One region of the Methyloversatilis discipulorum genome, then DNA from elsewhere that is predicted to be linked to it. Evidence: predicted binding sites of a transcription regulator. Region 1 holds the regulator's gene; each other region holds the start of a gene.
What was found. The regulator sigma-54, encoded in region 1, starts transcription at its own class of promoters, with help from an activator protein. The targets are predictions, from matches to a motif close to TGGCACNNTTCCTGCT.
Positions count from the first base shown of each region.

Region 2: nifH (nitrogenase iron protein) is a predicted target of sigma-54. The motif match lies at 2,319-2,334, and genes of this name have one in related genera.
Region 3: nifV (homocitrate synthase) is a predicted target of sigma-54. The motif match lies at 885-900, and genes of this name have one in related genera.
Region 4: flgB (flagellar basal body rod protein FlgB) is a predicted target of sigma-54. The motif match lies at 3,768-3,783, and genes of this name have one in related genera.

Region 1 is NZ_AZUP01000001.1:2,623,132-2,630,327, reverse strand. It holds gene hprK (HPr(Ser) kinase/phosphatase) at 77-1,012, opposite strand; gene ptsN (PTS IIA-like nitrogen regulatory protein PtsN) at 981-1,469, opposite strand; gene hpf (ribosome hibernation-promoting factor, HPF/YfiA family) at 1,592-1,912, opposite strand; gene METFAM1_RS0112270 (RNA polymerase factor sigma-54) at 1,976-3,418, opposite strand; gene lptB (LPS export ABC transporter ATP-binding protein) at 3,439-4,179, opposite strand; gene recX (recombination regulator RecX) at 4,172-4,615, opposite strand; gene recA (recombinase RecA) at 4,612-5,646, opposite strand; gene METFAM1_RS0112250 (CinA family protein) at 5,676-6,197, opposite strand; gene METFAM1_RS0112245 (phosphatidylglycerophosphatase A family protein) at 6,197-6,643, opposite strand; gene thiL (thiamine-phosphate kinase) at 6,701-7,196, opposite strand, start outside.
Region 2 is NZ_AZUP01000001.1:3,617,381-3,624,576, forward strand. It holds gene METFAM1_RS0116880 (DUF6156 family protein) at 1-251, opposite strand, end outside; gene METFAM1_RS20275 (hypothetical protein) at 274-435, shown strand; gene METFAM1_RS0116890 (ArsC/Spx/MgsR family protein) at 447-878, opposite strand; gene METFAM1_RS0116895 (hypothetical protein) at 988-1,581, opposite strand; gene METFAM1_RS0116900 (group II truncated hemoglobin) at 1,562-2,029, opposite strand; gene nifH (nitrogenase iron protein) at 2,487-3,362, shown strand; gene nifD (nitrogenase molybdenum-iron protein alpha chain) at 3,472-4,926, shown strand; gene nifK (nitrogenase molybdenum-iron protein subunit beta) at 5,037-6,596, shown strand.
Region 3 is NZ_AZUP01000001.1:3,633,160-3,640,355, reverse strand. It holds gene fdx (ISC system 2Fe-2S type ferredoxin) at 1-189, shown strand, start outside; gene nifV (homocitrate synthase) at 927-2,066, shown strand; gene cysE (serine O-acetyltransferase) at 2,063-2,884, shown strand; gene nifW (nitrogenase stabilizing/protective protein NifW) at 2,877-3,209, shown strand; gene METFAM1_RS0117005 (ferritin family protein) at 3,225-3,674, shown strand; gene METFAM1_RS0117000 ((2Fe-2S) ferredoxin domain-containing protein) at 3,696-4,019, shown strand; gene METFAM1_RS0116995 (hypothetical protein) at 4,016-4,504, shown strand; gene METFAM1_RS0116990 (DUF938 domain-containing protein) at 4,505-5,098, opposite strand; gene METFAM1_RS0116985 (GNAT family N-acetyltransferase) at 5,095-5,631, opposite strand; gene METFAM1_RS0116980 ((Fe-S)-binding protein) at 5,639-6,985, opposite strand; gene METFAM1_RS0116975 (FmdB family zinc ribbon protein) at 7,095-7,196, shown strand, end outside.
Region 4 is NZ_AZUP01000001.1:4,239,473-4,246,668, forward strand. It holds gene METFAM1_RS0119700 (flagellar motor protein) at 1-350, shown strand, start outside; gene METFAM1_RS0119705 (flagellar motor protein MotB) at 347-1,183, shown strand; gene METFAM1_RS0119710 (Spy/CpxP family protein refolding chaperone) at 1,184-1,738, opposite strand; gene METFAM1_RS0119715 (flagellar protein FlgN) at 1,856-2,350, opposite strand; gene flgM (flagellar biosynthesis anti-sigma factor FlgM) at 2,350-2,664, opposite strand; gene flgA (flagellar basal body P-ring formation chaperone FlgA) at 2,807-3,487, opposite strand; gene flgB (flagellar basal body rod protein FlgB) at 3,798-4,205, shown strand; gene flgC (flagellar basal body rod protein FlgC) at 4,230-4,631, shown strand; gene METFAM1_RS0119740 (flagellar hook assembly protein FlgD) at 4,642-5,319, shown strand; gene flgE (flagellar hook protein FlgE) at 5,334-6,551, shown strand; gene flgF (flagellar basal-body rod protein FlgF) at 6,697-7,196, shown strand, end outside.

The DNA of each region.
Region 1 (7,196 bases):
ACAATACCGGCGGCGGCCCGGGCGGGCTGCCGTCGTGCATGTTATGCATATGTCATCATCATGTACAGTCGCCGGGTCAGCCATCCTCCCCGCCGAGGGCGCGGCGCTGGCGTTCGACGAATTCGAGCGTCGAATCGATGCCGCGGAAACTCAGTATCGTGGTACGCACGGCGGCCTCGACCAGCACCGCCAGGTTGCGGCCAGCTGCAACCGGAATGACCACCTTGCGTATCTTCACGCCGAGGATGTCCATCACCTCGTTGTCCAGCGGCATGCGCGTGGCTTCGGGCAGGCCGGTCACCTGCTTCTGCAGATGCACCACCAGTTGCAGCTTCATCTTGCGCCGACAGGCGGTTTCGCCGAATACGGTGCGGATGTTCAGTACGCCCAGCCCGCGCACTTCGAGGAAATCCTTCAGCAGTTCCGGGCAGCGTCCTTCGAGCACATTGGGTGCGATGCGCGAAATGTCGACGCAGTCGTCGGCCACCAGGCCGTGACCGCGCGAAATCAGTTCCAGCGCCAGTTCGCTCTTGCCGACGCCGGAGTCACCGGTGATCAGCACACCCATGCCCAGCACGTCCATCGACACGCCGTGCAGCGTGGTCTGGTCCGCCAGTTCGCGCGCCAGATAGGCGCGCAGCTGGTCGATCACCGAGGCAGCGCTGCGCTGCGTGGTCATCAGCGGGATGCCGCGGCTGGCGCAGCCGCTGCGGATGGTGGGCGGCGGATCGGCACCGTCGGCAACGATGAAGGCGGGCGGACGGGCGTCGAGCAGGGTATCGACGATGTCTTCGACCTTGCGTGTCGAGACGCTTTCGGCCCACAGGATTTCCGGCACGCCGACGACCTGTATGCGTCGGGTGTGGATGGTGTTCAGGTGGCCGACGAGGTCGGCCGGTGACAGACCGATCTGGTCGGCGACGATCAGCGTTTCACCACTGCCGCACTGCCATTGCAGGCGCAGCCGGTCGCGATTGTCCTCAAACAGCCGCGCGACGCTGAGTTTCCGCATGCGCGGGCTGCCAGGCTGTGAACAGGGTGTGGATGGCGGGTACGTCGGCGGCCTGCATCAGCTGTTCGCGGAAGGCCTTGTCGGCAAACATCTGCGCCAGCTCGGACAGGATCTGCAGATGCAGTTCGGTCGCCTGCTCCGGGACCAGCAGCACGAACAGGAGATTGACCGGGCGGCCGTCCGGCGCGTCGAAGGCAACCGGGTTTTCCAGTCGCACGAAGCCGCCGATGGCTTCCTTCAGGCCCTTGATGCGGCCATGCGGAATGGCCACACCCTGGCCGAGGCCGGTCGAACCGAGCTTTTCGCGCGCGAACAGGCTGTCGAACACCTGGCTGCGGGCGATGCCCTGGTTGTTTTCGAAAAGCAGGCCGGCTTGTTCGAACACACGCTTCTTGCTGCTGGCGTCGAGGCCGAGGCAGATGTTCGAAATGGGCAACAGCTTTGCGATAAGCGTCATGTCAGGGGCTACTCCGAACACGCGGCGGGCGCGGTACCGAGGTTAACGGTCGCCGCGCCGGAAAAGTTGATTGCACTGCAACAAGGCCGCGGATTATACGCCCCTGGCAGCGGGCAATCGTTTCATTCTGCCGCCTGGTGCTTCAGTGCTTCACGGGTGTGTTCGCCGGACTTCTCCTTGTGCTTGAGCACCTGGCGATCGAGCTTGTCGATCAGGTTGTCGAGCGTCGCGTACATGTCCTCGCTTTCGGCTTCCACGAAGATGTCCTTGCCGCGGACGTGCAGCGTAACTTCCGCCTTCTGTCGCAGCTTTTCCACCGACAGGATGACGGAAACGCTGGTCACGTGGTCGAAATGGCGGATCACGCGGTCGAGTTTCGTTTCGACGTATTCGCGGATGGCCGGGGTGACTTCGAGGTGATGGCCGGTGATGGTGAGGTTCATGCTGCCTCCTTTCGTTACGGGACGAAAAATGCGTGGCGATCGGGTCGGTCGATGTGATCCGTCTCAGATCGCCTTGCGCACGCTGACCGGCGGGATGTTCAGGGACTCACGGTACTTGGCGATGGTGCGCCGCGCAACGACGATGCCCTGCTGGCCCAGTATCTCCGCGATGCGCGAGTCCGACAGCGGACGCTTGGCATCCTCGGCGCCCACCAACTGGCGGATGAGCGCGCGGATCGCGGTGGCCGAACAGGCCCCGCCACTTTCGGTCGCCACATGGCTTCCGAAGAAATACTTCAGTTCGAACAGGCCGCGTGTCGTCGCCATGTACTTCTGCGAGGTGACACGCGAAATGGTGGATTCGTGCAATTCGAGCGTTTCGGCGATCTCGCGCAGCGTCAGCGGTCGCATCGCCACCTCGCCGAACTCGAAGAACTGGCGCTGCCGTTCGACGATGGCCTGCGACACGCGCAGGATGGTGTCGAAGCGCTGCTGCACGTTCTTGATCAGCCACTTGGCTTCCTGCAGCTGACCGGACAGGCCGCTGCCGCGCTGGCCCTGCAGGATTTCGGCGTACAGACGGTTGATGCGCAGCCGCGGCATCGCGTCCGGGTTGAGCAGGGCCGTCCATTGACCGCGCACCTTGCGTACCACCACGTCGGGCACGATGTAGCGCGCGTCGATCGGTGCGAACTGCGCGCCCGGGCGCGGGTTCAGCGAGCGGATGAGTGTCTGCGCGGCGCGCAGAAGCTCTTCGTCGCAGCCGACGGCGCGGCGGATCTTGGCGAAGTCACGCGCGGCCAGCAGGTCGATGTGCTGGTCGATGATGGTGCGAGCCAGTGTCGACACTTCGTCGGTGGGCAGCGCATTGAGCTGCAGCAGCAGGCATTCGCGCGGGTCGCGGGCACCGACGCCAACCGGGTCGAAGTTCTGCAGCTGGCGCAGCGCGATCGACAGGTCGTCGAGGTCGATGTCGGCTTCTTCCGGCAGCAGCTCGACCAGTTCGGTCAGTTCCTGGTTCAGGTAGCCGTCGTCGTCCAGCGCCTCGATCAGCAGGCGGATCAGGTAGCGGTCGCGCTCGCTCATCTGCGACAGCGCAAGCTGACCACACAGGTGGTCGCGCAGCGAGGTACCGGCGGCCTGTACGTCCTGGTAGTCGCCGTCCTCGTCGTCGCCGCCGCTGCGTGAGCCGTAGCTGCCGCTTTCGCCGGACCAGTCGTCCATGTCGGCGCTGCTGGCGCTCTCCTGGGCGCGCTGCTCCTCCTGCTGGGCGTCCGCGCTCTCCTGCGGCGTGCTGTCGCGCGTCTCGCCCATGCTGTCCTGCGGCGGCTGGTAGTTCGCGACCGGCTCGCTGTCGTCGCGCTCGAGCATCGGGTTCTCGTCCAGGAAGCGTTCGATCTCCTGGTTGAACTCGATGGTCGACAGCTGCAGCAGCCGGATGGACTGCTGCAGTTGCGGCGTGAGCGCAAGATGCTGGGAAAGTTTGAGTTGCAGCGACTGCTTCATGGTGTGCAAATTTCGGCGGTCTAGAGGCGGAAGTGTTCGCCGAGATAGACCTTCCTGACGCTCTCGTTATACACGATTTCTTCAGGCCGGCCGCTCGCCAGTACCTCACCGGCGTTGATGATGTAGGCGCGATCGCAGATGCCCAGTGTCTCGCGCACGTTGTGGTCGGTGATCAGTACGCCGATGCCGCGCTCCTTCAGGAAACGGATGGTTTTCTGGATGTCGATGACGGCGATCGGGTCCACGCCGGCGAATGGTTCGTCGAGCAGGATGAAGCGCGGCGACGTCGCCAGCGCGCGGGCGATCTCGACGCGGCGACGCTCGCCGCCCGACAGCGCCGCGGCCGGGCTCTTGCGCAGGTGGCCGATGCCCAGCTCTTCCAGCAGCTCGTCCAGCCGCGCGGCGCGCCGGGTCGCATCCTTCTCGTTCAGCTCGAGGATGGCGAGGATGTTCTCCTCGACGTCCAGCTTGCGGAACACCGAATTCTCCTGCGGCAGGTAGGACAGCCCCTCGAGCGCCCGCCGGTGGATGGGCAGGTGGGTGAGCCGCTCGCCGTCGAGATGGATCTCGCCGCCGTCGGCGCTGACCAGGCCGACGATCATGTAGAAACAGGTGGTCTTGCCGGCGCCGTTCGGGCCCAGCAGTCCGATCACCTCGCCACTGCCGACCTCGAAGGACACGTCCTTCACCACCGGGCGCGACTTGTACTTTTTGCGCAGCCGTTCGACCTTGAGCCGGCTGACAGTCCGGGAATCACTCATCTTGTTCGGGTTGTTCGCGCAATACCTTGTGAATGCTATCGGCGGAAAAACCGCGAGATTGCAAAAATCTTGCCTGTTTCGCCCAGCTTTTGGCATCCGACGGGCGGGCGTCGAACTTGCGGGCCCACACGGCACGGGCGCGGACCGCCTCGTCGTCGCCGACGCTGGCCAGCGCATCCGCGACGTCGGCCTCGGCCACGCCGCGCTGTTTCAGGTCGTACTGCAGCCGGCGCGTGCCGAAGCGCGCCGCGCGTGAGGTTACGAACTGCCCGGCGAAACGGCTATCGGACAGCAGCCCGCACTCCTCGAAACGGACGAGCAGGGCGGCAATCTCGTCCTCGTCGCCGTCCTCGCGCAGCTTGCGCGCCAGTTCCGCCCGGCTGTGGTCGCGCCGCGCGAGCAGGCGCAAAGCCTTCTCGCGCAGCGCGGCGTTCACGCGGCGTCCGCCTTGCTGTCCGGCGCGATCACCGCCAGTTCGGGCATGCCGCAGGCGACACGCACCTTGTTCTCGATTTCGCGGGCCATCGCCGGATTGGCGCGCAGGAATTCGCGCACATTGTCCTTGCCCTGGCCGATGCGGTCGCCGCTGTAGGAATACCAGGCGCCGGACTTCTCGACGAACTTGTGCAGCACGCCCAGTTCGATGATTTCGCCTTCGCGCGAAATGCCCTCGCCGTACAGGATGTCGAATTCGGCCTGCTTGAACGGCGGCGCCACCTTGTTCTTGACCACCTTGACCCGGGTTTCCGAACCGACCACCTCTTCGCCCTTCTTGATCGCGCCGGTGCGGCGGATGTCCAGGCGGACCGAGGCGTAGAACTTCAGCGCATTGCCGCCGGTGGTGGTTTCCGGGTTGCCGAACATGACGCCGATCTTCATCCGGATCTGGTTGATGAAGATGACCAGCGTATTGGTGCGCTTGATGTTGGCGGTCAGCTTGCGCAGCGCCTGGCTCATCAGGCGGGCCTGCAGGCCGGGCAGCGAATCGCCCATTTCGCCCTCGATTTCAGCCTTCGGCGTCAGCGCGGCGACCGAGTCGATGACGATGATGTCGACGCCGCCCGAGCGCACCAGCATGTCGGCGATTTCCAGCGCCTGTTCGCCGGTGTCCGGCTGCGAGATGAGCAGGTCGTCGATGCGCACGCCCAGCTTGCCGGCGTACTGCACGTCGAGCGCGTGTTCGGCGTCGATGAAGGCCGCGGTGCCGCCGAGCTTCTGCATTTCGGCGATCACCTGCAGCGTCAGCGTGGTCTTGCCGGACGATTCCGGACCGTAGATCTCGACCACGCGGCCGCGCGGCAGGCCGCCGATGCCGAGCGCGATGTCCAGACCGAGCGAACCGGTCGACACCGCCTGGATGTCGTTTTCGAGCTGGCCGTCGCTCATGCGCATGATCGAGCCCTTGCCGAACTGCTTCTCGATCTGCGCGAGCGCTGCGGCGAGCGCCTTGGCCTTGCTATCGTCCATGCTGAATCCTTTCCTGGGTATGCGGTCGATTATGGCACAGTTCTTGCCACAGGGTCTTTTGGCGTGCCTCCCAGCAAAGCCAGGAGCACGGCCAGTGTATGACATGCGGATTGACGGCGGACCGCCTCGCGGTCGCCGTCGAAATGCCGGGTTTCGCTGCGGCTGCGGCCGTCGGCCAGCGCCCAGCCGAAGCACACGGTGCCCACCGGCTTGCCCGGTACTGCGCCGCCCGGGCCGGCGATGCCGGTGATCGACAGCGCGGCGGTGGCGTCCGAATGCGCCAGCGCGCCGCGCGCCATCGCCAGCGCCACCGGCTCGCTGACCGCGCCGTGCGCTTTCAGCGTGGCCTCGGGCACGCCGAGCATGCGCTGCTTGGCGGCGTTCGAGTAGGTGACGAAACCGCAGTCGAACCAGGCCGAACTGCCGGCGGTGGCGGTGACGATCTCGGCCACCCAGCCGCCGGTGCAGGATTCGGCGGTGGCCAGCACGGCACCGGCGGCTTTCAGTGCGGCGCCCACCTCTTTCGACAGGGTCTGCAGGTCGGCGTCCATCAGAAGAAGCGTCCGATCAGCAGATGCAGCGCGGCGATGGATGCCGCGGCAAAGAGCGCCGCGATCACGTCGTCGAGCATGACGCCGAAGCCGTTCTTCATGTTCACGTCCACCCAGCGCGCCGGGGGCGGCTTGAAGATATCGAAGAAGCGGAAAGCGAAGAAGGCCGCGAGCTGCCACCAGAAATCGACCGGCGTCACCCACAGCACCAGCCAGAAGGCGACGATTTCGTCCCACACGATGGCGCCGTGGTCGGCCACGCCGAGCGCGCGGCCGGTGCGCTGGCAGCAGGCGCTGCCGAGCGCAAAGGCGATCAGCAGGAACAGCGCGAAAGCGCCGTCGGAGAACGAGGGCTTGATCAGCAGGTAGAGCGGCCAGGCGGCCAGCGTGCCCCAGGTGCCGGAGGCGAACGGGATCAGGCCGCTGCCGAAGCCGCAGGCCAGCATGTGGGCCGGGTGGACGAGGAAGCCGGGTCCGGGATAGGGCGCTCTGGTTTTCATGATTCAGGCGAAATGATCGTAACCGCGGCGGCCGACCGGCAGTTCCGCGCCGGCGGCATCGACCAGGCGCACGCCGTCGCCGGACTGCATCGCGCCGATGCGGGTGAGGGGCAGTGCCAGCCGGGCCGACAGCGCGGCGAGCGCGTCATCGGCTTCGCGCGGTGCGCAGAACAGCAGTTCGTAATCGTCGCCGCCGGCCAGCAGTGCGTCGCGGACTGCGGTGGTGTCAGCGCAGGCGGCGTGCAGTCCCGCCCAGGGCAGCGCCGCGTCATCGACCACGGCGCCCAGACCGCTGGCGCTGGCGATATGGCCCAGATCGGCCAGCAGACCGTCGGACACATCAATCATCGCGCTTGCCAAGCCCTGCAGCGCGGCGCCGAGCGCGACGCGCGGCTGCGGCTGTTCCAGCGCCGCGATGCAGTCGTCGTGTGCGCTGCCGTGCAGCCGGACCTTGCCCTGCAGGTCAGCCAGGCCGAGCGCGGCGCGGCCGGGCTGGCCG
Region 2 (7,196 bases), 990 kb from region 1:
CAGGCACGCAGCAGGCGACCGTCGGCACTCCAGCTGTATTCGTGACGCATCTCGGTTTCACCGTAGACCTTCTTCTCGGCGCGGACGATGCGGCCAGCCGTGTCGTAGTCGACCTGGAACCAGGTGTTGCGGTTGCGCAGCGCGTCCGGCTGCAACTCTTCGGCGAACTGCAGCGGCAGTTTCACGCCGCGGTAGGTGAGGAAGTAGCGGGTGGTCGTCGAGGGCGAAGGGGAGCGCGATGGCGAGGACATGGGTGAGCGGATGTCGATGACAGTGAAACAGTTGATCGTGGCCTTGCAGGGGCTGCCGGCCGACGCCACCGTGCTGCTGGAGGGCGACGACGGCTATTCCCCGCTCGGCTCGCTGGAACTGCTGGGCAACGGAGGCGTGCTGCCCGACGAAGTGGTGCTGCAGCCGGACATGACGCCGGACTGAGCGGCGATTTTTCATTCCGTCGGGCGGCACGAAGCCATGCTGCCGGCGGCACAGCCTTCCGACGTTTCACGCAGCCGTGCCGCGGCGTCCGGCGTCAGGCCTATCCAGCGGTCCACTGCCGGTGGATCGAAGCCGACCCGCCGCTCCGCGCCCACCTGCAGCAGTGGCCTCCGTATCAGCAGCGGCTCGGCCAGCAGCAGCGCCAGCGCCTCTGTCCGGCCAAGCTGCTCCGGTTGCACCTCACCGCTCTTCACGCGCGGCGCAACGCGGTTGAACCAGTCGGCCACCGGCAAGGGGTCGAGGAAGTCGAGCAATGACGCCGCTGTCCATGGCTCGGTCAGCAGACTGCGCACCGAAAGCTGGTGGCCGGCATCGCGCAGCCACTGCTTCTGCCGCGCGTTGCCGGCACAGCCGGGCTTTTCGAAGAAGACAATGTGTGCCATTTCACCGATCCATCAGTGCGACGCGCCGCCCGCGTAACCGGTCGGCTGTGCAAAGCCGACCGTGGAACTGCGCAGCCTCCATGGGGGCTGCGAGCGTGGGGGCCCACACTCAGACCGGGCGGTTTTCGTACAGATTGCGCACCGGCCCCATCAGCTTCAGGCCCTCTTCGTAGCTGATCTCCGGGAACTTGCCGGTGAACTTCATCGCGGCGTCGACGACCGCGTCCAGCTTGCCGGCGGTGTCCAGCTTCTTCAGGTCGTTCTTCTCCAGATAGAGCAGTTCCAGCGTCTCGTTATAGACGGTGGCTTCGTCGATCGGCAGCACGTGGAAGGTCGCACCGCCGTACTGCACCTGGTACTTCTTCGACAGGTCGATGTTGTCGCAGAACACGATGTACTTGCCCTGCGGCGACAGCGCATCGCCCAGTACTTCGGCCAGCATCTTCAGGTACTCGAAGGACAGCAGGAAGCAGGTCAGGAAGGCGATGTGCGTTTCGCCCTCGTGCGCCGCAGCCATCACCTGGTCGCTGCTGATTTCGGGCGGACGGGCTTCGTCGGCGAACTGCTGCGCGAACTTCAGCGCGATGTCGCCGCGGAAGCCGACACGACCCGGCTTGTGCGTCGGTCCCTTGAACACGGCGTTGAGCAGCCGCTTCTCGTTTTCCAGTGCGGCAAAGGCGGAGCTAGCGATGGTGATGCTCATGGTGATTCCCCTGATCGTTGCGGATGAAATCCGCGGTCTTGAAAAAGGCGTGCTCCAGTTGCATGCGCAGTTCGCCGTCGCTGACGACTTCCTGCAGGGCGGTGCGCATGCAGTTCATCCACGCGTCGCGTTCGGCCGGGCCGATCGCGAATGCGAGGTGCTTGCGCCGCAGACGCGGATGGCCACGTTCGACCGAGTAGCGCTGCGGACCGCCCATCCATTCGACGAGGTAATTCACCAGCACGCGCTTGACGTCGGTGAGGTCGACACCGTGCATGGCGCGTATGCCCTGTGCGTCCGGGCGTTCGCTCATGTGCGCATAGAAGCGGTCGACCAGTTGAACGATCGCCGCTTCGCCACCGATGCGGGCGAAGTGCGGGTTCTGCGTACCTGCGGTCGAACTGACCGAAGGCGCGGCGACTGGAACGACAGGTTCTTGCGTGGACATGGACGTGTCTTTGCTGGGCGGATGCGTGACCACAGCAAGTGCCGTACCCGTTGCGTCGTCCTTGTCCGGCATCAGGCCTGACTGCGCGCCGGAACGCCCGCCGGTGCGCCCGATGACGCATTGACCACACAGCTCATGTGGCCCTGTGTCGGCTCTGTCGCAGCCCGGTCAATCCTCACAGCGCTGGGCTGATTGTCGCGTTTGTCGTACCGCCCGGCGACTCATGGAAACGTCGATGTGAATCTCTGAAACGACGTCTGCAAGCCGTTTATAGAGAATGCATGATGAATGGCACGGCAGTTGCTGAACAGGCCATGCACCGACCATGACTTGCCGCCAATGGCTGACCACGAAGACCAACAATGGGCACAAGGGGCTGCATCCGGTGGCGCGGTACGTGGCCAATGATCGCTTGGTCAGCGGCAATCAACTGTTCATCGACTCAGGAGAATCAAACATGGCATCTCTCAGACAAATCGCCTTCTACGGCAAGGGCGGCATCGGCAAGTCGACCACCTCCCAGAACACCCTGGCCGCTCTGGCCGAAATGGGTCAGAAGATCCTCATCGTCGGCTGCGACCCGAAGGCCGACTCGACCCGCCTGATCCTGCACGCAAAGGCACAGGACACCATCCTGTCGCTGGCCGCCGAAGCCGGTTCGGTCGAGGACCTGGAACTCGAGGACGTCATGAAGATCGGCTACCGCGACATCCGCTGTGTCGAGTCCGGTGGCCCGGAACCCGGCGTCGGCTGCGCCGGTCGCGGTGTCATCACCTCGATCAACTTCCTCGAAGAGAACGGCGCCTATGACGGCGTCGACTACGTGTCCTACGACGTGCTGGGCGACGTGGTGTGCGGTGGCTTCGCGATGCCGATCCGCGAAAACAAGGCGCAGGAAATCTACATCGTCATGTCCGGCGAAATGATGGCCATGTACGCCGCCAACAACATCTCCAAGGGCATTCTGAAGTACGCCAATTCGGGTGGCGTGCGCCTGGGCGGCCTGGTGTGCAACGAGCGCCAGACCGACAAGGAACTGGAACTGGCCGAGTCGCTGGCCAAGATGCTGGGTTCGCGTCTGATCCATTTCGTGCCGCGCGACAACATCGTCCAGCACGCCGAGCTGCGTCGCATGACGGTGCTCGAGTACGCGCCGGATTCCAAGCAGGCTAACGAGTACCGCGACCTGGCGCAGAAGGTTCACGCCAACGCGGGCAACGGCACGATTCCGACGCCGATCACGATGGACCAGCTCGAAGATCTGCTGATGGAGCACGGGATCATGAAGCAGGTCGACGAATCGGAAGTCGGCAAGGCAGCCGCTGCCGCCTGAGCACCCGAGAGTCGAGGGTCGGGAGCCGCGGGCGTCGCCCGCAGGCTCCCGGCCTCCGCCGGCGACAACCGTGGTTCTCTACCCTCAGCTCTCGACAAGGAGTGATCAAATGAGCATGACCATAGACGAAAAGAAGGCCCAGAACGCAGCGCTGATCGAAGAAGTGCTGAAGGCCTATCCCGAGAAGACCGCGAAGAAGCGCGCCAAGCACCTCAACGTGCACGAGGAAGGCAAGCCCGACTGCGGCGTCAAGTCGAACATCAAGTCGCTGCCTGGCGTGATGACCATCCGCGGCTGTGCCTACGCAGGTTCAAAGGGCGTGGTGTGGGGTCCGATCAAGGACATGATCCACATTTCCCACGGCCCGGTCGGTTGCGGTCAGTACTCGTGGGCGGCTCGCCGCAACTACTACATCGGCGTCACCGGTGTGGATACCTTCGTCACGATGCAGTTCACCTCCGACTTCCAGGAGAAGGACATCGTGTTCGGCGGCGACAAGAAGCTGGAAGTCATCATGGACGAGATCCAGCAGCTGTTCCCGCTCAACAAGGGCATCTCGGTGCAGTCCGAGTGCCCGATCGGCCTGATCGGTGACGACATCGAAGCGGTGTCGAAGAAGAAGTCGAAGGAATACGACGGCCACACCATCGTGCCGGTGCGCTGCGAAGGCTTCCGCGGCGTCAGCCAGTCGCTGGGTCACCACATCGCCAACGACGCCATCCGTGACTGGGTGTTCGACAAGACCGAAGACAAGCGCCCGGACTTCGTGTCGACCCCGTACGACGTGGCCATCATCGGTGACTACAACATCGGTGGCGACGCCTGGTCCAGCCGCATCCTGCTGGAAGAGATGGGTCTGCGCGTGATCGCCCAGTGGTCCGGCGACGGCACCATCGCCGAACTGGAGAACACGCCCAAGGCCAAGCTCAACGTGCTGCACTGCTACCGCTCGATGAACTACATCTCGCGGCACATGGAAGAGAAGTACGGCATTCCCTGGGTGGAATACAACTTCTTCGGCCCGTCCAAGATCGAGGAGTCGCTGCGCGAGATCGCCTCGCACTTCGACGACAAGATCAAGGAGAACACCGAGAAGGTGATCGCCAAGTACAAGCCGCTGATGCAGGCGGTGATCGACAAGTACCGTCCGCGCCTGGAAGGCAAGAAAGTGATGCTGTTCGTCGGCGGTCTGCGCCCTCGTCACGTCATCGGCGCCTACGAGGATCTGGGCATGGAAGTGGTCGGCACCGGCTACGAATTCGGCCACAACGACGACTATCAGCGCACCACGCACTACGTCAAGGACGGCACGCTGATCTATGACGACGTCACCGGCTACGAATTCGAGAAGTTTGTCGAGAAGGTGAAGCCCGATCTGGTCGGTTCCGGCATCAAGGAAAAGTACGTGTTCCAGAAGATGGGCGTGCCCTTCCGTCAGATGCACAGCTGGGACTACTCCGGTCCGTACCACGGCTACGACGGCTTCGCCATCTTTGCCCGTGACATGGACATGGCGATCAGCTCGCCGATCTGGGGCCTGACCAAGGCTCCGTGGAAGAAGTAAGCGCAGTGCAACGTAGGGTGGGTTGAGGGCACCGAAACCCACCGTTCCCGACATCCGTGTCGCAGGGCGGGGCGCAGCCCCTGCCCACCCTACACTCAGGAGTGTTCAACATGCCTCAATCAGCCGACAAGATCCTCGACCACGAACTGCTGTTCCGCGAACCGGAATACCAGCAGATGCTGGCGGACAAGAAGTCCCAGTTCGAGTTCAACCACGCCGACGCCAAGATCCAGGAGATCGTCGAGTGGACCAAGACCGAGGACTACAAGCAGAAGAACTTCGCCCGTGAAGCGCTTACGGTCAATCCGGCCAAGGCCTGCCAGCCGCTGGGCGCCGTCTATGTCGCCAACGGCTTCCACAAGACCCTGTCCTTCGTGCATGGTTCGCAGGGCTGTGTCGCCTACTACCGTTCGCACTTCTCGCGTCACTTCAAGGAGCCGACCTCCTGCGTGTCGTCGTCGATGACCGAGGACGCGGCCGTGTTCGGTGGCCTGAACAACATGATCGACGGCCTCGCCAACTCGTACAACCTGTACAAGCCGGACATGATCGCGGTGTCGACCACCTGCATGGCGGAAGTGATCGGCGACGACCTGAACGCCTTCATCAAGACCTCGAAGGAAAAGGGCAGCGTACCGGCCGAGTTCGACGTTCCGTTCGCCCACACGCCGGCCTTCGTCGGCAGCCACATCACCGGCTACGACAACGCGCTGCTCGGCATCCTGCGTCACTTCTGGGACGGCAAGGCCGACACCGCCGCCAAGCTCGAGCGCAAGGCGGACGAGTCGATCAACTTCATCTTCGGCTTCGACGGCTTCGTCGTCGGCAACATGAAGGAAATGAAGCGCATCCTCGACCTGTTCGAGATCGACTACAACATCCTGTGCGATCCGTCCGAGGTCTGGAATACGCCGACCGATGGCGAGTTCCGCATGTACGAGGGCGGCACCACCAAGGAAACGGTCGAGCGCGCGATCAACGCCAAGGCCACGGTCATCTTCCAGGAGTTCTGCTGCGAAAAGACCGCGAAGTTCATCGCCGAGCATGGTCAGGAAGTGGTGCTGCTGAACAGCCCGATCGGCGTCGCCGGCACCGACAAGTTCCTGATGGAACTGTCGCGCCTCACCGGCAAGCCCATCCCCGAGGTGCTGGAGAAGGAGCGCGGCTACCTGGTCGACGCGATGGCCGACTCGCAGGCTCACCTGCACGGCAAGCGCTACGCCATGTACGGCGACCCGGACATGATGCTGGGCCTGACCGAGTTCCTGCTGGAACTGGGTGCCGAGCCGGCACACATCCTGGCCACCAATGGCGAGAAGGAGTGGGAAGCACGGGTGCAGAAGGTGCTGGATGCCTCGCCCTACGGCGCCGGCTGCAAGGTGTACCCGAAGCGCGACCTGTGGCACATGCGTTCGCTGCTCTACACGGAGCCGGTCGACTTCCTGATCGGCAACACCTACGGCAAGTATCTGGAACGTGACACCGGCACCCCGCTGATCCGCATGGTGTTCCCGATCTTCGATCGCCACCACTACCATCGCTACCCGATCTGGGGTTACGAAGGCGGCATGCGCGTGCTGGTGATGCTGCTCGACGAGTTCTTCGAGTCGATCGACGTGAACACCATCGTTCCGGGCAAGACCGACTACTCGTACGACATCATCCGCTGATACAGCGTCCTCTCGCGCCGCGCCGGCACGCCTCGTGCCGGCGCGGCGTTTTTTTTGGGGGGCAGGCATCGGCTCGGGCTCCGGCAGCAGCTCTGGCGCGTTCCTTGTGGGAGCGGCCTTGGCACGTCGCCGCCTCCGATTCAGGTCGCAATCGCGAGCAAGCTCGCTCCCACAAACGCAGGCTCTGACCGCGGACAGCGAGTGTTCGTGTGGGAGCGGCCTCGGCCGCGACAGGGTCTTTGCAGTCCGCAGGTTTCGATACAGGCTATTGTCGGGGTCAAGACCCCTCCCACAGAACCGCTGCCCCGGCTCGGGCAGTAGGTCGGGCGCGTTCCTCGTGGGAGCGGCCTTGGCCGCGATGCTGCCTTGGCACGTCGCCGGCTCCGATTCAGGCTGCAATCGCGAGCAAGCTCGCTCCCACAAACGCAGGCTCTGACCGTGGACAGCGAGTGTTCGTGTGGGAGCGGCCTTGGCCGCAACAGGGCCTTTGCAGTCCGCAGGCTTCGTTACAGGCGGCTGTCGGGGTCAGAAGACCCCTCCCACCGGGGCTTGGCTCTGGCTCCGCTGGTGGATCGGGCGCGTTCCTTGTGGGAGCGGCCT
Region 3 (7,196 bases), 1.0 Mb from region 1:
TCGACCTGCCACGTCTATGTGCGCGCCGGCGCCGCCTCGCTCAATGAAGCGGACGACGACGAGGAAGACCAGCTCGACGACGCCTGGGGCGTACAGCCCGCCTCCCGCCTCGCCTGCTGCGCCCGCCTCGGCAACGCCGACGTGACGGTCGAACTGCCGCTGCACACGCGCAACCTCGCCCGCGAGTAAGCAGCCCCCTGCCAGCAAGGGTTCTGTGGGAGGGGTCTTCCGACCCCGACGGCAGCCTGGATCAAAGCCGGCGAACCGCACCAGCCGCATCGCGGCCAAGGCCGCTCCCACAAAAAGCATGCCCTGTCGGCGACACGAGCGAGGGTTCTGTGGGAGGAGTCTTCTGACCCCGACAGCAGCCTGGATCAAAGCCGGCGAACCGCACCAGCCGTATCGCGGCCAAGGCCGCTCCCACAAAAGCACGCCCTGTCGGCGACACGGGCGGGGCTTCTGTGGAAGGAGTCTTCTGACCCCGACAGCAGCCTGGATCGGAGCCGGCGGACCGCGGCGGCCGCGTCGCGGCCAAGGCCGCTCCCACAAACGCATGCCCTGTCGGCGGCACGAGCGAGGCTTCTGTGGGAGGGGTCTTCTGACCCCGACGGCAGCCTGGATCGAAGCCGCAGGACTGCAGCGGCCGCATCGCGGCCAAGGCCGCTCCCACAAAAAGCATGCCCTGTCGGCGGCACGAGCGAGGCTCCTGTGGGAGCGAGCTTGCTCGCGATGACGGCCTGTATCGAAACCCCAAGGCAGAACACCTGTTGCAAACGAAACATTCACGACAGCCTCGCCACGGCCGACGGACATGTCGCATGCGCGACATCGCGATGCGCGCGAAACCGCCATCAACATCAATCACTTGCGCCAACGAAGCTCCGTGGCACAGCGCTTGCTGAATGCTCTGCAGGAGGTCCGACGACATGGCAGCCGCATTCATCATCAACGACACCACGCTGCGCGACGGCGAGCAGACGGCCGGCGTGGCGTTCACCGCCGACGAGAAGTGCGCGATCGCCGCTGCGCTCGATGACGCCGGCGTGCCGGAGATGGAGATCGGCATCCCGGCCATGGGTGAGGCCGAGCTCGACGTGATCGAGCGCATCGCGATGCTGGGCCTGAACGCGCGACTGATGGTGTGGGCGCGCATGACGGACAGCGACCTCAGGGCGGCCCTGCGCTGCCCGGTGGACATCGTGCACATGTCGCTGCCGGTGTCGGACCTGCAGATCGCCGGCAAGCTGCGGCGCAATCGCGACTGGGTGATCGAGCAGATCCGTCCGCACGTCGAGCGCGCACTCGACGCCGGTGTCGAGGTCAGCGTCGGCATGGAAGACGCGTCGCGCGGCGACATCGACTTCCTGTGCCGCGTTGCCGAAGAGGCGCAGATGGCCGGCGCCCGCCGCATCCGCATCGCCGACACGCTGGGCATACTCGACCCCTTCGGCACCTATGTGCTGGTGTCGCAGCTGCGCCGGGCGGTCGACCTCGAAATCGAGATGCACGCGCACAACGACCTCGGTCTGGCCACCGCCAATACGCTGGCCGCCTTCCGCGCCGGCGCGACGCATGCCAATACGACGGTGAATGGCCTCGGCGAGCGCGCCGGCAACGCACCGCTGGAAGAGGTGGTGATGGCGCTGCGCCACATTCACGGCATCGACAGCGGCGTCTCGTCGCAGTCGCTGCTGCCGATCTCGCGCCTGGTCGAACGCGCATCCGGCCGCGCCATCGCCGCCAACAAGAGCATCGTCGGCGACGCCGTGTTCACGCACGAATCGGGCATCCACGTCGATGGCCTGATCAAGAACCCGCGCAACTACCAGAGCTTCGACCCGGCCGAACTGGGCCGCGCCCATCGGCTGGTGCTGGGCAAGCACTCCGGTTCGCACGCGGTGCTCGAAGCGTGTGCGCGGCTCGGGCTGTATCCGTCGGACATCGAGGTGGCGCACATCATCGAGCGCATCCGCGCCTACGCGACCGCCAACAAGCAGTCGCCGGACGCCACCCAGCTGAAGGCCTTCTACCTCGAAGCGGCGCAGCCGCTGCCGGAGGCGTCATGAGCGGCGAACAAGGCACGGCGGGCGCGCTGTCGCCGGCGGCAACAGCCGCACCCGGGCTGTTCGCGATGCTGCGCGAGGACGTGAACTGCGTGTTCGACCGCGACCCGGCGGCGCGCAACAAGCTCGAACTGCTCACCATCTACCCGGGCATACAGGCGCTGGTGGCGCACCGCTTCGCGCACGCGATGTGGCGGCGCGGCCTGCGCTATCTGCCGCGACTGCTGTCCTTCCTGTCGCGACTGTTCACCAATGTCGACATCCATCCGGGTGCGCGCATCGGCCGCCGCTTCTTCATCGACCACGGCGCCTGTGTCGTGATCGGCGAAACCGCGGAGATCGGCGACGACGTGACGCTGTATCACGGCGTGACGCTGGGCGGCACGACCTGGAATCCGGGCAAGCGTCACCCGACGCTGAACGACGGCGTGGTGGTCGGCGCCGGCGCCAAGATACTGGGGCCGATCACCGTCGGCGAGAACGCCCGCGTCGCCGCCAACTCGGTGGTGATCGAGGACGTGACGCCCGGCATGACCGTGGTCGGCATCCCCGGCCGCATGGTGCTGCCGAAGAGCCAGCGCCGCATCACCGCCGGCGGCATCGACCTCGACCACCACCAGATGCCCGACCCGGTGGGCAAGGCCATCGCCTGCCTGCTCGAACGCATTGCCGACCTGGAGCGCGACGTCGTGCGCCTGGCCGGCGAACGCAGTACCGCGCAGGGCATCTGCAGCGACTGCGACGACACCTGTTCCCAACCCGCATTCGACGGCAGCACCCACGCGGCCGCCGCACACATAGGAGTGACCCGTCATGGATGATCTGACCCAGCGCCTGGCCAAGCTGTCGTCGGCCGAGGACTTCCTGGAATTCTTCGCGCTGCCCTTCGATCAGGGCGTCGTGAACGTGAACCGCCTGCACATCCTGAAGCGCTTCTACCAGTACCTGCGCAGCGAGAAAGGCCTGGCCGACGGCGACGAGGGCGTGGTCTATGCGCGCTACCGCAACCTGCTGTCGCGCGCCTACGAGGACTTCGTTACCTCGACGCCGGCGCAGGAAAAGGTGTTCAAGGTATTCCAGGAAGCGGACGGACAGCAGCGCGTGTCGCTCGACAGCCTGCGCGCCACGCTGCCCTCGGTCGCCTGATCGGGAGGACGCACCATGCACGACAGCGACATGTTCCTCGCCAGCGTCAACGCGCTCGAAAGCGAAGCGGCGCTGCATTACGAGAAGGCCGCACGACACGCGCTCGATGCCGGCGACACCGAGCTCGAAGCCTTCTTCCAGAATCTGGCCGAACTGGCGCGCATGGAAGCGCACGAGGCGCTGTCCGGCAAGCCGCTGCCGGTGGCCGCCAACCTGCCGCGCATCCGGCCGATCGAGATCGAGAAGCCGCGCACCGCCGTGAAGGTGATCAGCGACGAAATGCTCGACCTGCACATGGCGCTCGAACGTGCGCTGGACCTGAAGCGGCGCAGCCACAGCTACTACGCAATGATGGCCATCCTCGCGCCCGACCCCGGCCTGCGCAAGATGGCGCGCGCCTTCGAGCACGACGACGCGGCCCATCTCGGCGAGATCGAACGCTGGATCGCCCGCCTCACCGCCTGACCCCATCCGGAGAACCGCATCATGCCGAAGCCGCAGAAACACGTTTTCGTCTGTTCACAGCAACGCCCACCGGGCCACCCACGCGGCTCCTGTGCGCACAAGGGCGGCGCCGAAGTGCTGCAGACCTTCTGGGCGGAACTGCAGAAACGCAACTGCTTCGACCGCGTCGCCATCACCTACTCGGGCTGCCTCGGCCCGTGCGACCAGGGCATCAATGTCGTGGTCTATCCGGACGCGGTGATGTATTCGAACGTGAGCAAGGACGACGTCGGCGAAATCTTCGACAGCCACCTGCTGGGCGATGCGCCGGTCGAGCGCCTGCGGGCACCGGAGATGGTCTGGTGAATCTGTTTACCGGCGAAACGTCGGACGAATACTTCGGCGGCACGGTGCCGCAATCGGTGCGCCGCCTGTTCGACGAGGCGGCCGGCGCGCCGCCGCAACGCATCGAAGCACTGCTGTGGACGGCACAGGCAAGCGCACCGGAGTGCCTGCCGGTGTACTACATGCTGTACAAGTTCCACGCCGGCCGTCGCCAGTTCGATCTGGCCGAGAAGGCGGCCACGCGCGGCATCACGGTGGCCGGCCGGCAGGCCGGGCTGGACGCCGACTGGCGCCGCGTGCAGCCGGGTGACGCCGATTTCGCGGCCACCGGGCCGGCGCGCTTCTGGCTGTTCAGCCTGAAGGCGCTGGCTTTCATCTGCCTGCGCAGCGGTCGCAGCGACGACGCGCGCACGCTGGTCGAACACATCGGCCGTCTGGATCCGGGGCACGGTCTCGGCGGCGAAGTGATCGCCTCGCTGCTCGACGGCAGCACCGGCGCACGCTGATCAGCGCGCGAACACCAGACAGCGGTTGTTGGCCGGCATCTCCTCGTCGGCGAACAGCGACAGCCCGGCCAGCCGCGCCAGCGCCTCCACCGTTTCGAAGTCGCGGATGCCGCGATGCGGCGCGCCTTCGCGCAGCGAACGGTCGAAAGCCTCGTTGCTGTCGCTGGTGAAACGTCCGCCATAGTTGAACGGGCCGTAGATGACCAGCGTGGCCGACGGCGCGAGCACCGCCGGCAGGGCGGCGAACATCTTCTCGACTTCGTGCCAGGCCATGATGTGCAGCGTGTTGGCAGTGAATACCGCATCGAAATGCGCGACCGGCCAGCGGCCGCAGACGTCGAGTTCGATCGGCGGCGGCGTGTTCGGCAGCGCCGCGTCGTCCAGCCACATGCGCAGACCGGGCAGCGCCTCGGCGCGCTCGCTGCACTGCCATTGCAGATGCGGCAGCGCGGCGGCGAAATGCACCGCGTGCTGACCGGTGCCGCTGCCGATCTCCAGGACCTGACGACGGCCGGCGAAATGCACGCGCAGGCGTTCGAGAATGACGTCGCGGTTGCGTTCGCAGGAGGGTGCAAAGGGCTTTTCAGGATTCATCTGCGCACTTTCGCATGAAGCAGCACGTCGCGCGGCTCAGGCGACAGATTGGGGTGCAGGATGTAGCGGCCGAGCCGCGCCTCCAGCGGCAGGCCGGCGCGCGCCAGCGTGCGCGACGAGCGCGCGTTGTCGGCGTCGCAGACGGCATCGACGCGGCACACTGCCGCATGACTGAAAGCTTCGTCCACCACCGCCTGCAGCGCCTCGCACGCCAGTCCGCGGCCCCACAGCCGGCGCGCCAGCGCGAAGCCCAGGCGCAGCGCGTGGCCCTGCCCGATCAGCTGGAACAGCCCGCCGGCCTCGCCGTCGTCGGCCAGCAGCACCCAGCTGCGGGCGACGTCGCGCTGCCAGCGCGCCAGGTCGTGCGAAATCTGTCGCCGCGTCTGCGTCAGTTCGGTGTGCGTGGTCCAGCCCAGATAGCGCGTCACCTCGGCGTCGCCGCTGATGCCGGCGAACAGCGCCGGCGCGTCGCCCGGCTGCGGCTTGCGTAGCAGGCAGCGGGCGGTGCGCAGTTCTTCCGGCCATGTGCTCATCGTCGGCTCAATGCGCGCGCAGCGCGCGCTGCAGCACGCAGGCGATGTGCTCGCCCTCGCGCTGCGCGCCGTCGCGTATCTGGTGGCGACAACTGCTGCCATTGGCGATCAGCAGCGTATCGGCATCGAGCGCTCGCACCGCCGGCAACAGCGCCAGCTCGGCCATGCGCATCGACATGTCGTGGTGTTCCGCCTCGAAGCCGAAACTGCCGGCCATGCCGCAACAACCGGATTCGATGACACTGCTGTCCAGTCCGCGGACCAGCCCGAGCACCTTGCGCATCGCCTTCATCGCACCGAAAGCCTTCTGGTGGCAGTGGCCGTGCACCGCGGCGCGCGTGCCGGCGGGCAGTTGCAGATCGAGCGCGAGCCGCTTCGCGTCGTGCTCGCGGGCGATGAACTCCTCGAACAGCAGCGCCGCCTTCGCCACCGGCGCCACGCGCTCACCCAGCCCCAGCGCGTGATACTCGTCGCGCAGCATCAGTAGGCAGGACGGCTCCAGCCCGATCACCGGCATGTCGCGTGCGACCAGCGGCGCGAGTACGTCGAGCAGACGGCCGGCTTCGCGTCGTGCGTCGGCGACCAGGCCCTGCGACAGCCAGGTGCGGCCGCAGCACAGCGGCGCTTCGCCGGCCGCGGGGCGCACCACATGTACGCGACAGCCGGCGGCCACCAGCACATCGACCGCCGCTTCGGCGATCGCCGGATCGATGCGATTGGAGAAGGTGTCGACCAGCAGCGCCACCTCGCGCCCGCCCTCGGCACCGTAAGCCGGCAGCGTATGCGGCGCGAGAAAGGGCCGCGCCGCGATCCGCGGCAGCGAGCGCCGACGGGCGATGCCGCTCAGGCGTTCGATCAGCGCACCCAGCCCGGGCACTGCAGTGGCGAGCTGCCACGGCCGCTGCAGCCAGCGCATCAGCCCCAGCCAGCGCGGCAGCGTGGCGAACAGGCGCTCGCGCAGCGGCACCCGCCCCTGCGCCCGCCAGCGCTGCGCGCGCGCCTCGGTACGCAGCAAGGCCATGTCGGTGCCGTTCGGGCACTCCCGCTTGCAGCCCTTGCAGCCAATGCACAGATCCATCGCCGCCGCCAGTTCGGCGCCGACGAAAGGATGCGTCCCCAGCTCGCCGTTCAGTGCCGCCTTCAGCGTCTGTGCGCGGTGGAAGGTCGAATGCACCGGATCGCCGGTGACGCGAAAGCTCGGGCACATGACGCCGTTGCCGTCGCGCTGGCACTGGCGGTTGCCGATGCACACCGACGCCGCCTTGCCGAAGCCACCGCCCTGCGCCGGCAGCTGCGCATAGGCGTCGCCGGCACCGTAGCTGTCGTAGGCCGACCAATCGAGTTCTGTCTGCACTGTCGCTTCTCCGTTCTTCAACGACCCAGTGCAAGACCGGTGCCAAGCCGTTGGACCCGGACCTGTTCTTGCTTTTGCGGGATATCGATACCGAAACGGAGTCCCTGCCATGCCTCTGCACGACTTTCACTGTCGCAAATGCGACAAGACCTTCGAACGCCTGGTGCGAAGCGACACGCAGATCGTCTGCCCGGCCTGCGGCAGCGATCAG
Region 4 (7,196 bases), 1.6 Mb from region 1:
ACGAGAACACGCTGCGCCAGGCGGCGCGCGTGTGGGATTCGGCCGCCGGCTATTCGCCAACCATAGGCATCATGGGCGCGGTGCTGGGACTGATCCACGTGATGGAGAACCTCGGTGATCCGACCCGGCTCGGCGCCGGCATCGCCACCGCCTTCGTCGCCACCATCTACGGCGTCGGTGCGGCCAATCTGATTTTCCTGCCTATCGGTCGCAAGCTGCAGACCCACGTGTCGCAGCTCATCGCGGTGCGCGAAATCTTCGTCGATGGTCTGGTCGGCATCGCCAACGGCGACAACCCGCGCATCATCGAGGGCAGGCTGCTCGGCTACGTTGCTCAGGTGCCGGAGTGAGCGCGCCGCGCAAGCGTCGCTACGTGCCGGAGTCGGATGAGAATCACGACCGCTGGCTGGTGTCCTACGCCGATCTGGTCACCTTGCTGTTCGCCTTCTTTGTCGTGATGTACGCGATTTCCCAGGTCAGCGAGAGCAAGTACCGCGTGCTCAGCGCCTCGCTGACCAGCGCCTTCTCCGCCCGCGACGGCGTCCAGCTGATCGAGCTGCCTGCGGTGGCGCCGCCGCGCAGTGCGCTGCAGATTGAGCTCGATCAGGTCCGCCAGGCGCGTGCCGCCGCGAAAGAAAAAGAAAGGCGCGAACGTGCGCAGCGCACGATGACCGAGCTGACGCAGGCGCTGTCGGCGCTGACGCGCGACGGTCAGGCCACGGTCACCGACGGTGCGCTCGGCATCACCGTCGATCTCGACGCGACCTTCCTGTTCGGCCGTGGCGACGCGACGCTGGAACCCGCGGCGCGCGACATCATCGCGGCGGTGGCCGGCGTGCTGCTCTACAGCGATTTTCCGCTGGTGATCGAAGGACACACGGACAACGTGCTGGCCACCGGGCGTGGCATGTCGAACTGGTCGCTGTCGGCATTGCGCGCGGCGGCGGTGACCCAGGTGTTCGAGGAGCAGGGCATCATTCCGGCAAGGCTCACCGCGGCAGGACTTGCCGATCAGCGGCCGATTGCCGGCAACGACAGCGAAGAGGGGCGAGCGAAGAATCGTCGCGTATCCATCCGCATCGAAACGTACTCGACCGACCGCGCGGCGCTCAATGGCGCGCCGGCGAATGCGCCGGTCGAGGTGCCCGAGGGCAGCCTCGGCTCCAGCTTCCCCAGGCTCTGATCATTGCGCCCGCTCGCGGCGTCCGCCGGAAGGTGGGCCGCCGCGCTCGCCATGGCGGTCGCGCGCAGACCCGTCCTCTGCCCCGCGGCCGGGCAAACCGGAGTAAAGCGCCGGCACCGTGCCCGGCAGCAGCCGGTCGGCGACGCGCCGCTGGTTGGGGTCGAGCGTGCCGTACAGCAGTTCCGCCGCCTCGGCGATGTCTTCCATCGCGACCAGCCGGTTGCGAACCACATCGACCTTGCGACCTATCTGCCTCACTGCGTCGACGCGTGTGACGGGGCGCGGGTCCAGCCGCAGCTGGTCTGCCATCAGCGCGCCTATCGTCTCGCGGTAACGCTCCCACAGAGGCTGCTGAAGAGGAGTCAGCGACAAGCTCTGCTCCACCTCGGCCAGTTGCGTCTGCAGATCGTCGACGACACCGGCACTGCCGCCGCTGCGTGCCTCAGCCGGGGGGCCGCGTCGTGAGCGGTCGACGTCGCGGTCCGGTGCGGAGGCGCAGGCGGTCATCAGCAGCAGCACGAGGCTGAGCAGCGGGAGGGTGCGGGAAACGGGCATGGCATGTGGCCTGGGCTGTGGAACAGGCAGCCACGATGACAGCCACCGGCAAACACGCTGTGTCGCCGGGTCAAGCCATGTCGTGCGGGTGTAAGCGGGTGTTGCGCCCCGCCGTGCTCAGGCGCTGCCGAAAGAGCGACGGCTGGTGCGTGCCATCGCCTGACCGTCCGGCCCGTAGGTCGATGCCTGCTCGGCGGCCGACATCAGCACGGCAAGCGCCTGCTGGCTGGACTTCATCTGCGCGCGGATCATCAACCCGTTCGCCAGATTTGCGTCGTGTGCTTCGCGAGCCAGTTCGAGCAGGTCGGCAAAGGGTTTGCGGCAGGCGGTCCATTCCGGTCCGCTGGCGAACAGTGCGTCAATGTCGGCCTTCGCCGGCTTCACGCCGGCACGCGCAAGCAGCGCCGTGCGCGCATCGCCCAACTGCGCGAGGCGGCCGTAGACCTCCGACTTGCGTGCGGCAAGCACGGGCAGGGTATCGACATCACCGGATTCGAGCGCGCGGCGCTCGGCATCGAGATGGCCGATGGCCGCGCGCAAGGACGCGACCTCCTCGGTCATCAGTACGGACAGTCGCGCGGAAATCTGCGCGGCCAGTTCGTTCTGGGTCATCAGGTCGCCGGGCGCGTATTCAGCATCTGGCGCACGCTTTCGATCAGGCTGTCGGCCACGCGATCGGCGTTGACCTTGAAGCGACCGTCGGCAATGGCCTGCTTGATTTCATCGACGCGAGCGCTGTCGACCACCGGCACATTGGCAATGGTCGATTCGAGCTCGCGCAGACGCGAGGAGGTGCTCGAAACATCGACCTGGGCACCCGCGGAAGGCGTGGCCGAAGTCGAATTGGTCGGGGTGTTGCCCGACGAGTTGCGCGTGGTCGAAGTTGAAGTCGGACCAAGCGGCTTTCCAGTTCCGTCGATTTTCACGATGAACCCTTTCAGAAGACGTTCGATCGGTATTACGACGACGACACGACAAAACTTTAGAACTTTTTGTAGGGAGCCGTCTTACACCGATGCCTGATGCGCACTATATCAAGCACCGACGCGGCTGGCCGTCGAACAGACCCTAATAGATCACTTCGACGAGACCGCCCGGACGTGCTACGCCGCTCACCACCTGACCGCTGCCGGTGCGGATCTGCACTGTCTGGCCTGACTGCGCGGTGGCCAGCGCACGGCCATCGTGACTGACCGAGAAGCCGTTGCCGCGTGCGAACAGTTTCACGATCTGCCCCTGTTGCACGGCGACCGGTGCGCGCAGCCAGTCGGCGCGCAGCGGCTGGCCGGCACCGATGGCGACATTCACCGACTGCCCGACGGCCTGCTGAGGATCGGTAATCATGTTCGGCGGCAGTTCGGTGAGGTCGCCGCGCATGAAGGCGTAATCGCCGTCGGCCACCACCTGGCCACGGCCCAGCGCGCGCGCTGCGACGAGATAGTCACCTTCGATGCGAACGCGCGACGGAATGTAGACGGTCCAGTTGGCGCCGGCGAGGCAGCGTACGCCGACGCTGACGCGACCCCAGGGTCGGGCGCCCGGCGGCAGGAAGGGCTCGTGCGCCGTGCAGGCTGCCAACGCGATCCGCGCGTCCGGCTGGCCGACTTCGACCACAGCCTTGCCCGGCATGCTTGCCGCCTGCGCGGTCAGGTACTGGCTGACGGTAGCGCGCAGCGCCTCCGGTGAGGTCTGTGCCTGCGCGCTGGAGCACAGGGCAAGCAGCAGCATGAGAAGAGGACGGCGGAACATGGACGGATCTCCTGGCGATGGATGCATTCGATCACGCCGCTTGCAAGGTCGATGCCGGAAATAGCGGGTGAAGCACAGTTCTGTTCCGCTGCGCGGTGCCCGGAGCGAGCCGTGCGCCCGTTGCCGCAGGGAAAATCCTTTTCCGGCAAGGGTTTGAAGGCGGGTTGTTCGGTTTTGCGCGGCAAACCTTGCCGCTTCGAGGCGGCAGAAGACGAGGAAAGGCGGGGTGCGAACAGTCCTTTTTTGCCGTTTCCGGCAGCACCTCGGCGCTTAAAGTCATTGGCACGATAGCTGCAATGGACTGCACATCATGCCGACACCTCTCGACCGACATCTCAACCTGCATCAAGCCGCCCTCGGCGTGCGCGCCGCGCGCCAGCAGCAGCTGGCGTCGAACATCGCCAACGCCGATACGCCGCACTACAAGGCACGCGATATCGAGTTCCGGAGTGCGCTCGAAAGCGCGCTGGGCGGCAAGCTCGGTGGGCCGGTGGAACTGGCGCGTACTTCCAGCTCGCACATCGAAGCCAAGGGCAGCGGCGCACTTGATCAGTCGATGAAGTACCGCACCGAAACGCAGTCCAGCGTCGATGGCAACACGGTAGATATGGACGTCGAGCGCGCGGCATTCGCCGAGAACTCGGTGCAGTACGAAGCGCTGCTCACCTTCATCAGCGGTCGCCTGCGCACGATGCAGCAGGCGATCCAGGGCCAGTAAGGAGGCTGAACCATGGCAGGAAACATGTTCAACGTGTTCGGTATCGCCGGTTCGGCACTGACTGCGCAGTCGGTGCGACTGAACACGACGTCGAGCAATCTCGCCAACGCCGACTCCGTGACCACGGCCAACGGCCAGCCCTACCGCGCCAAGCAGGTGGTGTTCGAAATGAAGCCGATCGCCGACGGCGGCGAAGCCAGCGGTGTGCGCGTGACGCAGATCGTCGAGAGCGCGGCGCCGCTGCGCAGCACCTACGACCCGACCAACCCGGCTGCCAACGCCGACGGCTACGTGCAGATGCCCAACGTCAATGTCGTGGAGGAGATGGTCAACATGATTTCCGCCTCCCGCTCGTATCAGACCAACGCGGAAATGATGAATACCGCGAAGCAGCTGATGCTCAAGACCCTCACCATCGGACAGTAAGGACAACGCCATGGCTACCAATCCCGTCAATGGCAATTCTGCCGCCGACCTCTACAGCTCACTGAACACGACGCAGAAGCAGGCAACGTCAGAACTCGATGCGGCGCAGAACCGCTTCCTGATGCTGCTCACCACGCAGCTCAGAATGCAGGATCCGCTCAGCCCGATGGACAACGCGCAGGTCACCTCGCAGCTGGCGCAGATCAGCACCGTCGATGGCATCACCAAGCTCAACAGCACGCTGGAAAAGATGATGGAGAGCACCAGCGATGCGCAGCACCTGCAGGCGACGGCGCTGGTCGGCCACGCGGTGCTGATCGAAGGTTCGGACCTGAAGCTGGTCGAGGGGCAGTCGATGGGGGGGGTCGAGCTGACCACTCCGGCCGACGATGTCGTCGTCACCATCAAGGGTGCGAATGGCGTGATCGTCCGCGAGATGGCGTTGGGCGATCAGGAGGCCGGCATCACGCAATTCGTCTGGGACGGCAAGGACAACTCTGGCACGGCAGTTGCTCAGGATGGTTCGTACTCCTTCTCCGTGAAAGCGGTGCAGGGGGGCAAGACGCTGACCAGCACGCCGCTCGAACTCGCGGTGGTCGGCAGCGTCGAGCGCACCGGCGGTGTCACCCGCCTGAATGTGGGCCAGCAGGGGCTGGTCACGATGAACGACATCAAGCAGATCTACTGATCGGGAGTTGAATCATGGCCTTCCAGCAAGGACTTTCCGGACTGAACATCGCCTCCAAGGCGCTCGACGCGATCAGCAACAACGTCGCGAACTCGACCACCGTGGGTTTCAAGCAGTCGCAGGCACAATTTGCCGACATCTACGCGACCACGCTGGGCGGCGGCGGTTCGGCCCAGATCGGTATCGGCGCTCGGGTGAATGGCGTTGCCCAGCAGTTCGCGCAGGGCAACATCACCGTCACCAGCAATCCGCTGGACATCGCCATCAACGGTGAGGGCTTCTTCCGGATGAGCGACAACGGCGACGTGCTCTACACGCGCAACGGTCAGTTCTCGGTCGATAAGCAGGGCTACATCGTCAATGGCTCCGGTTACCGGCTCACCGGTTACGGCACCGACGCCAACGACAACATCGTGGTGACTGCACCGATCGATCTGCGCATCGACACTGCGCTGTCAGGTGCCGAACCGACGTCGACCACGGCGGCCGACCTCGCGGTCAACCTCGACTCGCGACTGTCGCCGCCGGTCACGGCGCCGTTCTCGACCGCAGACACGTCGAGCTTCTCGTATTCCACGTCGATGACCACCTACGACTCGCTCGGCAATCCGCATGTGATGTCGATGTACTTCGTCAAGTCGGCCACGCCGAACCAGTGGGATCTCCATACGACGCTGGACGGTGGCGCGCCGACGGCAGCGACCACCCTGACCTTTAATTCGAACGGTGGTCTGGTCGGCCCGTCCACGGTGGCGCAGTCCTTCGCCATCACCACCGGCGCCACCACGCCGCTGACCTTCGATCTCAACCTCGGCAACTCGACCCAGTACGGCACCACGTTCAGCGTGAATGCTGTTGCGCAGGATGGCTATACCTCGGGTCGGCTGTCCGGCCTCAGCGTGTCGCCGGAAGGCATCATCCAGGGGCGCTATACCAATGGCCAGTCGCGCACGCTGGGTCAGGTCGTGCTCGCCTCGTTCCAGAATCCGGATGGCATGGTGCAGCTGGGCAGCAACGCCTGGGCGGAAACCTCCTTCTCCGGTCCGCCGGCCGTCGGTGAGCCCGGCACGGGCAATCGCGGCGGTCTGCAGCCGGGCGCGGTCGAGGACTCCAACGTCGACCTCACCGCCGAGCTGGTTAACATGATCACGCAGCAGCGCGCCTATCAGGCGAACGCGCAATCGATCAAGACGCAGGATCAGATCATGCAGACGCTGGTGAACCTGCGCTGAGTTGAAATTGCCCCCACGCTCACGTCGTTCGCTGCCCCCCGAGGGGGCTGCGCTCGCCCTTGGGGCGGCCCTGCGGGCGGCGCGGCGCTTGCTTCGTGCGATTTGCCTGGAGCTTGGAGTCATCACAAATGGATAGAGAACTGCCATGGACCGCGTGATCTATACCGCGATGACCGGCGCGAAGTGGACGATGGAGCGCCAGGCTTCGGTCGCCCACAATCTCGCCAATGCATCGACCACCGGCTATCGCGCGGAGGAGCACCGTCTGCGTGCCGTGCAGGTGCAGACCGAGGCGTTCGCGTCGCGCGCATTCGTCATCGACGCCAGCGTGAAGAACGACTACACGCCGGGCGCGCTGCAGCAGACCGGGCGCTCATACGACATGGCGATACAGGGCAAGGGCTGGTTCACGCTGGCCATGCCTGACGGCACCGAGGCCTACACGCGCAACGGCCACTTCCAGGTCAGCCCGACCGGCATCCTGCAGAACCATGAGGGTATTCCTCTGCAGGGCGAGACCGGTCCGATCACCGTGCCGCCGGACACCGAGGTGACGCTGGGGGCCGACGGCACGCTGTCTGCCGTGCAGCGCACCGGCGGCGTGAACCAGGTCAACCCGATCGGCCGTCTGAAGCTGGTCGATCC